Regions from separate parts of the Cupriavidus sp. C1SS-2L genome, predicted to be linked through region 2. Evidence: predicted binding sites of a transcription regulator. Region 2 holds the regulator's gene; each other region holds the start of a gene.
The links. The regulator FNR, encoded in region 2, switches genes on or off when oxygen is low (the NO sensors DNR and NnrR bind a similar motif). The targets are predictions, from matches to a motif close to TTGATNNNNATCAA.
Positions count from the first base shown of each region.

Region 1: ACIGJG_RS28540 (DUF3079 domain-containing protein) is a predicted target of FNR. The motif match lies at 2,123-2,136, and genes of this name have one in related genera.
Region 3: ACIGJG_RS12960 (DUF3149 domain-containing protein) is a predicted target of FNR. The motif match lies at 1,939-1,952, and genes of this name have one in related genera.
Region 4: ubiU (ubiquinone anaerobic biosynthesis protein UbiU) is a predicted target of FNR. The motif match lies at 1,492-1,505, and genes of this name have one in related genera.

Region 1 covers NZ_CP172709.1:2,359,716-2,363,053, forward strand. The annotation lists gene ACIGJG_RS28525 (COG3014 family protein) at 1-344, shown strand, start outside; gene ACIGJG_RS28530 (penicillin-binding protein activator LpoB) at 366-992, shown strand; gene ACIGJG_RS28535 (hypothetical protein) at 998-1,810, shown strand; gene ACIGJG_RS28540 (DUF3079 domain-containing protein) at 1,832-2,035, opposite strand; gene ACIGJG_RS28545 (hypothetical protein) at 2,305-2,556, opposite strand; gene ACIGJG_RS28550 (hypothetical protein) at 2,555-2,812, shown strand; gene ACIGJG_RS28555 (NADP-dependent isocitrate dehydrogenase) at 2,820-3,338, opposite strand, start outside.
Region 2 covers NZ_CP172708.1:2,267,729-2,271,066, forward strand. The annotation lists gene scpB (SMC-Scp complex subunit ScpB) at 1-187, opposite strand, end outside; gene ACIGJG_RS10500 (sulfite exporter TauE/SafE family protein) at 743-1,498, opposite strand; gene fnr (fumarate/nitrate reduction transcriptional regulator Fnr) at 1,578-2,303, shown strand; gene ACIGJG_RS10510 (hypothetical protein) at 2,346-2,591, opposite strand; gene ACIGJG_RS10515 (FixH family protein) at 2,588-2,803, opposite strand; gene ccoG (cytochrome c oxidase accessory protein CcoG) at 2,888-3,338, opposite strand, start outside.
Region 3 covers NZ_CP172708.1:2,792,656-2,795,993, forward strand. The annotation lists gene ACIGJG_RS12950 (MFS transporter) at 1-1,120, shown strand, start outside; gene upp (uracil phosphoribosyltransferase) at 1,236-1,886, shown strand; gene ACIGJG_RS12960 (DUF3149 domain-containing protein) at 2,034-2,216, shown strand; gene ACIGJG_RS12965 (helicase HerA-like C-terminal domain-containing protein) at 2,223-3,338, opposite strand, start outside.
Region 4 covers NZ_CP172709.1:1,282,790-1,286,127, forward strand. The annotation lists gene ACIGJG_RS23595 (Crp/Fnr family transcriptional regulator) at 1-289, shown strand, start outside; gene ACIGJG_RS23600 (NAD(P)H-dependent flavin oxidoreductase) at 226-1,401, opposite strand; gene ubiU (ubiquinone anaerobic biosynthesis protein UbiU) at 1,659-2,687, shown strand; gene ACIGJG_RS23610 (U32 family peptidase) at 2,718-3,338, shown strand, end outside.

The DNA of each region.
Region 1 (3,338 bases), on a different replicon from region 2:
CCATGGTCGGGCTGCTGGCAGATTCGCTGTCGCGTGCCACCAATGCCGAGGCCGACACGCGCTATTGGGCATCGCTGCCGAAGAAGATCTATGTACAGGGGCTTGCGCAGTCAGTGCCGGACGGCAATATCCGCTTTGCCACGGTGGGCAACGCCACTGCGCGGGAGCCAATGCTCAGCGGCAAGCAGGGCAAGTGCTCGTTTGCGTGGAGCCGCGAATTGTCGGCGCTGGCAGCCGAGGAGGGCGGCGTCGCCAATCCATCGCCCTGGCCTGCCGAACCGGTCGAATCTGGCCGGGCCCAGGCCAACACCGTGTTCCGCGAGCAGATTCGCTCGTCGTTCTGATATCAAGGCAAAAACAGACTCATGAGCCTCAGCCTTCGCCATGCCCTCGCCGTCGCGGCGCTGCCCTTTCTCGTTACCGGATGTGCGATGCAAGGTGCCGGTGTACCGGCCATCGATGTGGATCTCACGCGCAAGGGGCCGGTATCGGGTGTGGGCATCGAGGGCCAGGATATCGTGGCGGTAACTGACCAGATGATGCGCGATATTCTCGCCGATCCGGCGTTCGCCAATACCGCGAAACGTCCGCGCGTCATCATCGACAGCGCGTACTTCGTCAATGAGAGCTCGCAGCCCATCAACCGCAACCTGATCACGCAGCGGCTGCTGGTCAACCTGAATCGCGCTGCGCGCTCGCGCATGCAATTTGTCAATCGGGCGCAGAGCGCGATGGTGGAACAGGAGCGCGCGCTCAAGCGCGCCGGCGTCACGGATACCGGCACCACAGGCATGACCAAGGCCACCCTCGGGGCCGATTACCGGCTCTCGGGGCGCATCGGTTCCCTGGACAGCCGTAGCACGCAAACCGGCATGATCCAGCGCTACACGCAGATCGCTTTTGAACTCACGGACCTCGAATCTGGCGAGCTCATATGGAGCGGGTTGTACGAGTTCAGCCGCGCTGCGACCGACGACATCGTCTACCGGTAAGTTGCATGCAAGGTGTCTTGTTCTACGTCCTGAATGCATGCCTGATCGCGAGCGCCGGTCCGCTGGTCGCGCAAACGATCATTCCCGACAGCGCATTCCGCAATGACGGCACGACAGTGCTGCAGCCCGCGACGCCGTCCGGCGCACAACGCGATAGTGGCACGGCAGCATTCCGCAGTGCCTATGCGCGCGCCGGATCGCCCCGCTTTGTCGTCCTGTGGGGCCAGGAGCTGGGCGACACACTGAGCGGCGGACGTGCGATGCGCACGACGATTGAAACTGCCGGCTCCATGCATCGCCAGCGCAGCGCTGGCGCGACACGTGTCACGACCGAATCCCTGCAACCGCCGGCTTCGCGCGCCATGCCGACTGACCGCTCAGACGCATTGGTGCGCGGCGACTTCCTCAAGGCGCTCGCCGACGCGGGCATGCGGCTGGTCGACAGTGAAGTCGTTCTGCGCAATGTGGCGACACCATCGATGCGCGATGTCGCGCAGGCTGGCGCGCTTACCACGCAGCAATTGGAAATGCAGGCACTGCGCGAGCACGCGCAGTACCTGCTCAAGGTGCACCGCATTGGCAATACGTCGACGAGCGCAGATGCCGTGTTCCAGGTTTCCGCGCTGCGCCTGACCGATGGCGCATTCCTGTCGTCGCTGACCGTGGACATTGCCGCTGTGGCCCGCAGCGCCAGCACGCCTGTGCACTTTGTCGCCGACCCGCAGGGCGGCTATCGCGCTGTGCAGGCCGTCGCAGCGCCTGGCAGCATATTGGCGGGGCAGATACTGGCGCGCCTCGCGGACGCGCTGGCACACTGAAGCGGCAGCGCCGTCGCGAGATCAATGCGCTGATGCGTTCGTTTCGCGATCGGGTTCGAGGCCCCAGTCGCCGAACTCCATCCAGTCGTCGCCGAGCAGTTCGGCAGGATGTTGGGTGCGGCTGGAGCCATTGCCGCAGCCCATCGATTCCTTGGGGCAATACTTGTCGCAGCCCCAGCAGATGCGCTCGGGATGGCTGGGATGCAGTGGGAATTTCTTTGCCATGGTGACGCGGGCGATACACTACGCCCATGTAACGAGAGTGCTGAGTGTTGACTCTTGTCAGTATGGAGCGGTCGCGCGGTCCTTCATTTGCTGCAAATCAAATCGCACGGACTCGGCAGCCAGCCGGCTCAGCCCGAGAACGCCTGCGCCGCCAGCTTCATCAGCAGGCCACTGGCCAGGCAAAGTGTGACCCAGCCGGCCAGGATCAGGGCATTGTCACGAAGTGTCATGGCGTGCTCCGGTGTTGCCTCGACTGACGCGACGCCGGCTCAGGCGCGCGCGCCATCGCTGTACGGGTCGAAGCTGCGGAACTGGTAACCATAGCGGTCGCCTGCGTGTGTGTCGGCCACGAAGCGGGCCCCGTCGCTGTACGGATCGGCATTGCGCACGCGGTATTCATAGCCATAGCGGTCCCCGGCGTGGGTGCTCACCGGCGTGGCGGCACGGGCGACACCGACAGCCGCTGCGAGCGACAGCAGCAGGACGGAAGCAACGATACGTACAGTAGTGGTGCGCGACATGGTGATCTCCAGTATGGTTGAATTTTTCAGAACGCTTGCCGCATCAGGCGTGTCGTTCATGTCAGCAACTATAGAGCCGAGATCGAGGTCATTCTGGACGGCGCTTAGGACGAGTTATTCAATTAATTTGAATTTATGGCGGCTGGCTGAATATCAGCGAACGAGCAGGGTGCCAACCAATAAAAAAGCCGGAGGCGGCATCAGCAATGCCAACCTCCGGCTTCAGGCAGGCGCCGAAGCGCCTGCGGCACAATGAATGCCTGTTAGCCCTGGACGGAATCCAGCGCCGCGTTCAGCGTCTTGCTCGGACGCATGATGGCGGACAGCTTCTCGGCGTCCGGCATGTAGTAGCCGCCGATATCGACCGGCTTGCCCTGCACGTCGGACAGTTCGCCAACGATAGTCTTCTCGTTGTCGGTCAGTTGCTTGGCCAGCGGTGCGAAGGTGGCAGCCAGGGCGGCATCTTCGGTTTGCGCGGCGAGTTCCTGGGCCCAGTACATGGCCAGGTAGAACTGGCTGCCGCGGTTGTCGAGCTGGCCGGTCTTCGGCGACGGGCTCTTGGCGTTGTCGAGCAGCTTGCCTGTGGCGGCGTCCAGCGTCTTGGCGAGCACCTTGGCCTTGGCGTTACCGGACTTGATGCCCAGCTCTTCCAGCGACACAGCCAGCGCCAGGAATTCACCGAGCGAGTCCCAGCGCAGGTGGTTTTCTTCCACGAGCTGCTGCACGTGCTTCGGTGCCGAACCGCCAGCGCCGGTTTCGTACATGCCGCCACCGGCCATCAG
Region 2 (3,338 bases):
CACTGGCCAGCGCCACCAGCTCGACCCCGCGCTGGCGCCAGTCCTGGCGCAGTTCATCGAGCAGGACCCGGATGGTATCCGCACCGACATCTTCGGCGAACAGCCGGCGCAGATCGCCTACGCGCAGGGGTTCCTGCGCACAGATCAGCGCGGTCTCGAGGACGATTTTCGCCTCTTGGGTATTCATGTGGGTGTGCAGCCTGTCTTTGCACCTGCTCCCGGACGAACCCGGAGCCCTGGACATTGTGGATTCAGCGGTGCGAATGCCACCACCATCTCGTCGCGCAGCAAACCTGGAAGCGCTTTCGCCTCAAGGTCGTGCACCTTCTTTTTGCATCGATTTGCCGGGTCGATCCGGCAGGAGATCATCCGGTCACCGGCAAGTACCAGTGCACGAACCTCTTGCACGCGCCCAAATGGACGGACATGGCTTCCGGCGAACGTCCGCCTAGGCCGCAAGAAAATAAACGGATATCGGGAGCAGGGCCAGCAATGACCGCACCACGGTCGCAGTGCCAGCCGGACTTTTGAAACCAGATCTTTTGAACCGGATGGACTGCGGAAGGGTTCGGCGCCGAAATGTCAGCTCATTGCCCGAAACCCTGGGCGCGCCCCTTTTTTTGGAAGGGCTGCCAGGCGCCGCTCGGAAAACACGCCGCGCGATACCGCAATGCAGAGGATTGTATGGCATTCCCGCCCACGCCTGCAACCACTACGCGGCGACAGCGCGTCGCCCCGGGCCTTAGAACACCAGGCAGAAGCCATGCTCGGCCAGCGAATGTGGCAATAACACCGCACGGGTGATACCCATCGCCCCAAACGCCATGACTGCTACCCCGGCTCCCATCCTGACCCGTCTCCGGCGCGACCAGGCCCGCAGGAGTCCCGAAAAACTGGACAGCGCCAGAAGATTCGGCAGCGTGCCAAGGCCAAATGCGCCCATCACCAGCGCCCCGGACGGCGCATTTCCGGCCAGCAGCGCGAGCGCCAGTGCACCATAGACCATGCCACAGGGAACCAGGCCCCACGCCAGACCTGTTCCATAGCGCCGGATCAGGCCACCGCGCCGCACTACGCCAACCGGCGGCTTCCGACCAGGACGCGCCATGCCCGCAGCAATGGCCCTGCTGGCCCGCGCCGCAAGCTGTTCCAGCCAGACGATGGAAAACGCCTCGCCACGCAGGAGCCTCCAACCGGACAAGAGCAGCATGGCGCTGCCCGCCCCGAACAGCCAGCGCTGCACCGGCAGATAGTCCTGCCGCCAGGCCGTCGCACCCACCCCGCCGAGCAACGCGCCAAGCACCATGTAGGTGGAAATCCGCCCGAGGTGCATGACGAGCAATTCCACGACCCAGTCCTGCCGCCGGCGCACCATGGCAACCGGTACGTCCCCGGCACGCTGCTCGACAGCCAGCGCAACGCCGCCGCACATGGCAGCGCAGTGAAAGCCACCCAGCAGGGCTAGCATGAAAACACTGAGAAGCACACCAAATGTCAACTGCAACTCCCTACCGCATCACATCGCGCGTTAAAATGCATACATTGCGCCCTCGCCGCTCATTACTCGCAGGTTCCAATTGCTAACATCCATTCCCGTCACCGAGATGTCGCCCCGTTGCTCCACTTGCGGCATGGGGCAACTGTGCCTGCCGGTGGGCATGAACCAGCAAGACCTGCAGAAGATGGACACTCTGGTGCAGGAACGCGTTCGCGTCCACAAGGGCGAGACCCTGTACCGCATGGGCGATCCGTTGACCGCGGTCTATGCGATCCGCTTCGGCACCTTGAAAACGCATGTGACCACGGAAGACGGCCGCTCGCAAATCACCGGATTCCATCTGCCCGGCGAGGTGGTCGGCCTCGACGGCCTCGGCGAAATGCAGCACGCGTCGGACGCAACCGCACTCGAAGATACCGAAGTCTGCGTTGTGCGCCTGTCCGACCTGCAGTCGCTTTCGATGGACCTGCCATCGCTGCAGCAGCAGTTCCTTCGCCTGATGGGCAAGGAAATCTCGAATGACCAACTCATGCTCGTCACGCTGGGCTCCATGCGCGCCGAAGAACGCCTTGCCGCGTTCCTGATCAACCTGTCCGAACGACTCTCCGCGCGTGGCTATTCTTCGACCGAGTTCGTCATGCGCATGAGCCGCGAAGAAATCGGCAGCTATCTCGGGCTTAAACTCGAAACCGTCAGCCGCCTTTTCTCGCGCTTTGCCGAAGCCGGCCTGATCCAGATTCGCCAGCGCCATGTGAAACTCGTCGACATGGCAGGCATCAAGCAGGTCTACAGCCGTTCCTGCTGAAGCAGACGGCCGCCTTGCGTGGCAAGGCGGCCGCCCTCCCTTTTACTCCAGTTCGTCCGTTTCGCTGAGCTTCGTCGGCATCGTGTACAGCGTCAAGCCGCTGGACAACGCGCAGAAGACCCACGCGAGCAGGAATCCGATCGTGTAGACGGCCTCGCGTGAAGCCTCGATGGGCTGGCCGAAGAAATTCAGGTCACCGGGATCGACCACGGAAAACACCGTCGCCGTCGCTACGCCGGCCATCAGGAACGCTGGCCACAGTACCCACATCAGCCAGCGCAGCCTCATGGCTGCCTCGCTTGGGGCGCCTTGGCACCACCCGAGGAAGCCCCTACCTTTTCGACCACCAGACCATGGCGTGCGACACCTTCGACCACAGGCCGGTCGGGATTCGCGGAAGCCAGCCAGATCGTTACGCCGCAAGCCACCATCGCCAGCAACGGGCCGCTCATCAGCAGCCACGGCCACGGCTCCTTCCACCACGGATTGCCCTCTTGCATCGTCTTGCCCCCTTCGTCTGCGCCTTGTCCGGGCGCTCGCGGTTGGTGCGGCACAGCGCCGATGCGCTGCAACCGCCTTTAGCTTTACAAATTGCGCGGCACGATGAAACTGGTAGATTGCCTGATTTGCGCACTACCCTGCCCCGTACCTTCGCTGGTCACTGTCACGCTGATCTTGTGCGTACCCTGCGCGGCATCATCGATCGGCACGCGGATCCGGATCGGCACCAGCTTGTTCGAGGTCGGCGCCAGGGCCTGCGCATCCGGATCGTATTCGACGGTCAGGTTCTTCAGGTCATCGCTTTCAGCACGCACGCTGATACGCATAGGCGCCTCAGTCGTGTTGATGAGCTGCAAGCGATAAACGTTCTCGATCCAGCGTCCATCCACTTCCCGGCCCAGCGCACCACGATCGCGAATGATGTCGACCTTCAACGGCGTGCGCAGCGCAAGCGAGGCTGCGAAGCCCGCCACCAGTACCAGCCAGATGACCGAGTAGATGATGACCCGCGGACGCACCAGACGCTTGCGCGCA
Region 3 (3,338 bases), 520 kb from region 2:
GTTCTTTGTCGGGATGCTGATCGGCGCATTCGTGTTCGGCCGCCTGGCGGACCGGATCGGCCGCCGCCCCGTGCTGATGATGGCCGTGGTCATCGACGCCATCTGCGGCGTGGCCTCGTCGTTCGCGCCTGATTTCCAGTGGCTGCTGGTGCTGCGTTTCCTGACCGGCATCGGCGTCGGCGGCACACTGCCCGTCGATTACACGATGATGGCCGAGTTCCTGCCGTCCGACCGTCGTGGCCGCTGGCTGGTGCTGCTGGAATCGTTCTGGGCGATCGGCACGATCCTGCTTGCCGTGCTGGCACTGATCGCTGTTTCGCGCGGCGATGCGGCCTGGCGCCTGATCTTTCTCGTCACCGGCATCCCGGCACTCGTCGGCGTGGTGTGCCGCTTCTTCGTACCGGAGTCTCCGCTCTACCTGAACAAGTCGGGACGTTCCGCAGAGGCGCGCGCGGTGCTGCAGCGCGTGGCCACCGCCAATCGCGTTTCAGTGGAAATCGGCGCGCTGGAGCCCCAGCAGATGGAGCGCAAGTCGGTGCTGGCGCTGTTCGCGAGCGGCTTCCGTCGCCGCAGCATCAGCCTGCTGGTGGCCTGGGCGCTGATCTCGATCGCCTACTACGGCGTCTTCGTCTACCTGCCGGTGAAGCTGGCGGGCCAGGGCTTCGGCTTCATGCGCGGCCAGGTCTTCCTGATCCTGCTCGCGCTGGTACAACTGCCGGGCTTCGCGCTGGCTGCGCATGGTGTCGAACGCTGGGGCCGCAAGCCGACGCTGATCGGCTTCCTGCTGCTCAGCGCCGCTGGTTGCATGCTGTACAGCCTGGGCCAGTCCCCGGCGCTTGTCGTCGGCTCCACGTTGCTGATGAGCTTTTCGCTGCTCGGCACCTGGGGCGCGCTCTACGCCTTCACGCCAGAGGTGTATCCGACCGACCTGCGCGCGAGCGGCATGGGCACCGCAGGCGCCATGGCACGTTTCGGCGGCCTGTTCGCACCGGCCATCGTCGCGCCGGTCATGGCCACGCAGTTCACGCTTGCGCTGGTGCTGCTGTCCACGTGCCTGGCCGTGGCAGCACTCGCGATCTACATGGTCGATATCGAGTCGAAGGATCGCGCGCTCGATTGACGCACGGCGCGGCGGTCGGCTTCCATTACAATCCCGCTACAACGGCGCGGCGCCCCGGTCCACAAGATCGGGGCCGCCCGCTTCCCCCTCCTGCCGCCGAGCCATCGCCGCCGCCATGAAACAAGACCCGCGTTTCCCCAGCCTGTACATCCTCGACCACCCGCTGATCCAGCACAAGCTCTCGCATATGCGCGACAAGGACACGTCCACGCGCACCTTCCGCGAATTGCTGCGCGAGATCACGCTGCTGATGGGCTACGAGATCACGCGCCACCTGCCGCTCACCACGCGGCATATCGAGACGCCGCTGGTGCCGCTGGAAGCGCCGGTGATCGCAGGCAAGAAGCTCACGATCGTGCCAGTGCTGCGCGCGGGCGTAGGCATGAGCGATGGCCTGGTCGAACTGATCCCGTCGGCACGCATCGGCCATATCGGCGTGTATCGTGACGAGCAGCACCGCCCGGTGGAATACCTGGTGCGCCTGCCCGACGTGGAAGACCGCAGCTTTATCCTGTGCGATCCGATGGTGGCCACCGGTTACTCGGCCGCACATGCCGTGGACGTGCTAAAGCGCCGCGGCGTGAAGGACGAAGCCATCACTTTCGTCGCACTGGTCGCTGCGCCCGAAGGCGTGGAGGTATTCCACAAGGCGCATCCGAACGTGAAGCTGTACGTGGCGTCGCTCGACAGCCACCTGGACGACCACGCGTACATCGTGCCGGGCCTCGGCGACGCGGGCGACCGGCTGTTCGGTACCAAGAACTGATATTGCGGCGGGCCGGAAAGGCCCGCCTGATTTTTTTCCATGCCGGCGTGGCTTGATCCTACTCAATAGCCCACCCGGTGCGGCTCCCTACACTCGACGTGATACGGCTATCGCCGCAAAACGTCACCATCTCAAAGGGAGACCCGCATGGAAGCCTTCAAGATCCTGTTCACGACCGGTACCGGGCTGATGAGCCTCGGGGTGATCGTCTTCATCATTGGCATGGCGTGGTTCTTCGCGCGGATGTTCAGCCGCAAGATGCGCGAAGACGCGGCAGCAGCGAAGGCCGCCGCGGGAAACCGGCCTGCGTCGCAGGCCGGCTCGCACTGAACGGGCTTACTTCTTCTTGCCGCCGCCCAGCAGGCTGCCCAGCACGCCACGGATCAGTTCGCGGCCGACCTGAGAACCGACGGTGCGTGCGGCGGACTTGGCCATCGACTCGAGGATGGAATCGCCACGGCCGGTCTTGCCCGTGCCCTTGGTCAGCGAGCCGAAGATCTCGCCGGCGGTACCAAGCCAGCCGCCCTCTTCGGCCGGCGCGCCGCCTGTCGGCTTTTGCACGGAAGTGCCGCCGTTGCCACCACCGTTTGCCGCCGACGCCACACCGCCGCGCAGTTTCTCGTAGGCCGATTCCCGGTCGATCGCCTTTTCATACGTACCTGCCACCAGCGACGTCGCGATCAGCTGCTTGCGCTCGTCCTCCGTGATGGGGCCGATGCGGCTGCCCGGTGCCAGTACCCATGCGCGCTCGGTCACGCCCGGCGTGCCCTTGGCGTCGAGCAGCGACACCAGCGCCTCGCCCACGCCCAACTCTCCAATGACCGTTTCCAGATTGAGCTTCGGATTGGCGCGCATGGTCGTGGCCGCGACCTTGACTGCCTTCTGGTCGCGCGGCGTGAACGCGCGCAGCGCATGCTGCACCCGGTTGCCGAGTTGGCCCAGCACGGTGTCCGGAATATCGACGGGGTTCTGCGTGACGAAATACACGCCGACGCCCTTGGAGCGGATCAGCCTCACCACCTGCTCGATCTTGTCGAGCAGCGCCTTGGGCGCGTCGTTGAACAGCAGATGCGCCTCGTCGAAGAAGAAGACCAGCTTGGGCTTGTCGAGGTCGCCGGCCTCTGGCAGCTTCTCGAACAGCTCCGACAGCAGCCACAGCAGGAACGTGGCATAGAGCTTGGGCGAGTTCATCAGCTTGTCGGCCGCCAGGATGTTGACCACGCCCTGGCCCTTCTCGGTCTGGATGAAGTCTTCCAGGTTGAGCATGGGCTCGCCAAAGAACACGTCCGCGCCCTGCGACTCCAGCGCGACCAGCCCGCGCTGGATGGCACCGATGGAAGCCGCCGAGATATTGCCGTACTCGGTCGTGAATTGGGCCGCGTTGTCGCCCACATACTGAAGCATCGCGCGCAGGTCCTTGGCGTCGAGCAGCAGCAGGCCGTTCGCGTCGGC
Region 4 (3,338 bases), on a different replicon from region 2:
CCTGCGCGACGAGGCGCATGCCGGCCGCTGCACGTGGCTCGCCTGCACGCAGCGCGTGATCGCCTCCAAGCTTGGCATCACGCCCGAGACTCTCTCGCGTGTGGTCAGCCGCTTCAGCGCCGAGAATCTGGTACGGCTCGAACGCGGGAAGATTTTCGTGCTTGATGCCGAAGGGCTGGGGCGCCTGGCCGCTGACGGGTTACACGCGGACGCCCCCGCCGTCGCTCATGCCGCGACGGTGGCTGCCGGCATCGGCACGACAGCGGGCTTTTCGCCGGTCAGCAGGTAGTGGAGCAGGTCCGCCACAGGGCGGATCGCTTCGCCGAACGGCAGCGCGCCCTTGCCGCGGAAGAATAGCCCGCGTTCCACATCGCCGCGCACGGCCTGCGCCAGTTTCAGGTCGATGCAGAACTGCCCGATGCGCGCCACGCCGTCGCGCAGCCCGCACGCATGCAGGCAGTCGAATCCTTCCAGGCAGTCGCGCGCCTTGGCCCGGCGCTGCAGCCGGCTTTCGCTCGACAGGTAACGCGATAGCCATGGCGTCAGCACGGCGCGCGCCGGCAAGCCTGCCACGCTGGTGAACTCGCACAGGTCTTCGGGGCTCGCGGTGGCCAGCACGTGCTTGAAGGCCGGATGCGCGTCGCATTCCTCGGTGACAGCGAACGCTGTACCAAGCTGCACTGCGGCGGCACCTTCGCCGAGCCAGTGGCGCACCTTCGCATGGCTGTTGATGCCGCCCGCCAGGATCAGCGGAATGCTGTCCCACGCGAGCCCCAGCGTCTGGAACAGCTCGCGGCATTCGGCAAGCACACGCGCAAACGAAAAGCGCGCTTCGCCGAGGTCCTGGATGGCGGGGGCACCAAGATGGCCGCCCGCGTGGGCGGGATGTTCAACTACGATCGCATCGGGCAGCCGTCCCTTCTTCATCCACTTGCGCAGCACCAGTCCGATGCCGCGCGCTTCCGACAGGATCGGGATCAGCGCGACCTTCGGGTAGTCCGCGGTCAGCTCCGGCAGGTCAAGCGGCAGGCCGGCGCCCATGACGATGGCATCGGCGCCGCTTTCGCACGCCTGGCGCACCAGTTGCGCGTGCGAACCGACGGCTTTCATCACATTGACGGCAACAAGGCCGCGCCCGCCGGAGAGGTCGCGCGCGCTGCGGATCTCGCGGTCCAGCGCCACGAGGTTGGCGGCCTCGATGCGCGCCTTGTCGCGCGTGCCGCCTGTCTGCGCCATCAGGTCGGGATGGTGGTGGCGCAGGTCGATGCTGGCAATGGTGCCCACGCCGTTGTGCGCGGCCACGGTGCCCGCCAGGCGGTGTGCCGAGATGCCGATGCCCATGCCGCCCTGGACGATCGGCAGCAGCCGGCGCCCGGCCAGCTTCAGCCAGTGTTCTGTCATGATGGTCTCACTATCTGGGAACTGCGCGCGGCCCGCGGTATCGGACCGCGCACGAACGGCCAAGCGTGGCACAGCGGGCAGCCCCGGCGTTTGCCGCAGGTCAATGGCGTGAACGCACTGCACCAATGGCGTAGGCCGACTGGTCTATGACGCACGTCGTCATGGCGCGGTTTGAGCGCGGTCAAGTCCGCTCGCCAAGTGGCTGGCTAGCATCTGCGCTGGCCGAATTCCCGCGCCGCGCTCGCGGCGCCTGTGACATGACAATTTCCTCTTCCGTGCGGGCGCGCCACCCGCAACTGGTGGCGCCGGCGGGCTCGCTGACCGCGCTGCGCGCGGCGCTCGAACACGGCGCCGATGCCGTGTACCTCGGCTTGCGAGATGCCACTAACGCGCGCAACTTCGGCGGCCTCAACTTCACCGAGGCCGACATCCGCACCGGCGTGGCCGAAGCCCATGCACGCGATGCCGAGGTGCTGTTCGCGATCAACACGTTCCCGCAGACGGGCGAAGTGGCGAAGTGGCACCGCGCGGTCGATGCTGCCGCGGATCTGGGCGCCGACGCGGTCATCATGGCCGATGCGGGACTCATGGCCTATGCGTCCGAGCGTCACCCCCAATTGCGGCTGCACCTGTCGGTGCAGGGCTCGGCCACGCATGCCGACGCGATCGAACTGATGCGCGAGCGCTTCAACGTCAAGCGCGTGGTGCTGCCGCGCGTGCTGTCGCTCGCGCAGATCGGCAAGCTCGCGCGGCAGACCAGCGTGGAACTCGAAGTCTTCGGTTTCGGCAGCCTGTGCGTGATGGCCGAGGGCCGCTGCCTGCTGTCCTCATATGCGACCGGTGACTCGCCCAACAACAAGGGCGTGTGCTCGCCCGCGCATGCGGTGCGCTGGACCGAGCAGGACGGCACCATGCATGCGCGCCTGTCGGGCATCCTGATCGACAGTTATGCGCCCGGCGAGCCCGCCGGCTATCCCACGCTGTGCAAGGGACGCTTCGAGGTGCAGGGCGAGCGCGGCTACGTGCTGGAAGAGCCCACGAGCCTCAACGCACTCTCTTTGTTGCCAGCGCTGATCGACATCGGCATCGCTGCCATCAAGATCGAAGGCCGCCAGCGCAGCCCGCGCTATGTGGCGGACGTGGTCGGCGTGCTGCGCGCCGCCATCGACGCGGCCTGTGCCGAGCCCGCGCGTTTCACGCCGCGCCAGGAATGGCAAGGCACGCTGGGCCGCCATGCCGAAGGCGACCAGGTCACGCAGGGCGCCTATGACAGGCCGTGGCGATGAGCGCGGCAACCTTCAATCACGGAGCCATTGATGCGGAATACCTCCACCCCGGGCACGGCTAGCTTCGGCATTGCGCTGGGCCCTCTGCTGTACTACTGGCCGCGCGCGACGGTGATGCAGTTCTATGCCGACGTCGCGGAATCGTCCGTCGATCGCGTCTACCTGGGCGAGACCGTCTGCACGCGCCGCCACGAACTGCGCCATGCTCACTGGATCGAGATCGCGCAGATGCTGCGCGACGCCGGCAAGGAGGTGGTCCTGTCCACGCCGGTGCTCGTCGAGTCCGATTCCGATATCGCCTGCATGCGCCGTGTCTGCGAGCAGGACGAATTCCTCGTAGAGGCCAATGACATTGGTGCCGTTCGCTGCATGGGCGGCCGTCCGTTCGTCGGCGGGCCGCATCTCAACGTCTATCACGCCGATACGCTGGCGTGGCTGGCCAGTCTCGGCGCCAGCGGCTGCGTGATGCCGGTGGAGATGGACGGCGCCACGCTGGCTGCACTATCGGCCGGGCGCTGCGCCGGCGTGGCGCTGGAAGTGCTCGCCTGGGGCCGCATGCCGCTCGCGTTTTCGGCGCGCTGCTTCACCGCACGCCACCATCGCTTGCGCAAGGACGCGTGCGAATTCCGCTGTCTCGACTATCCGGATGGT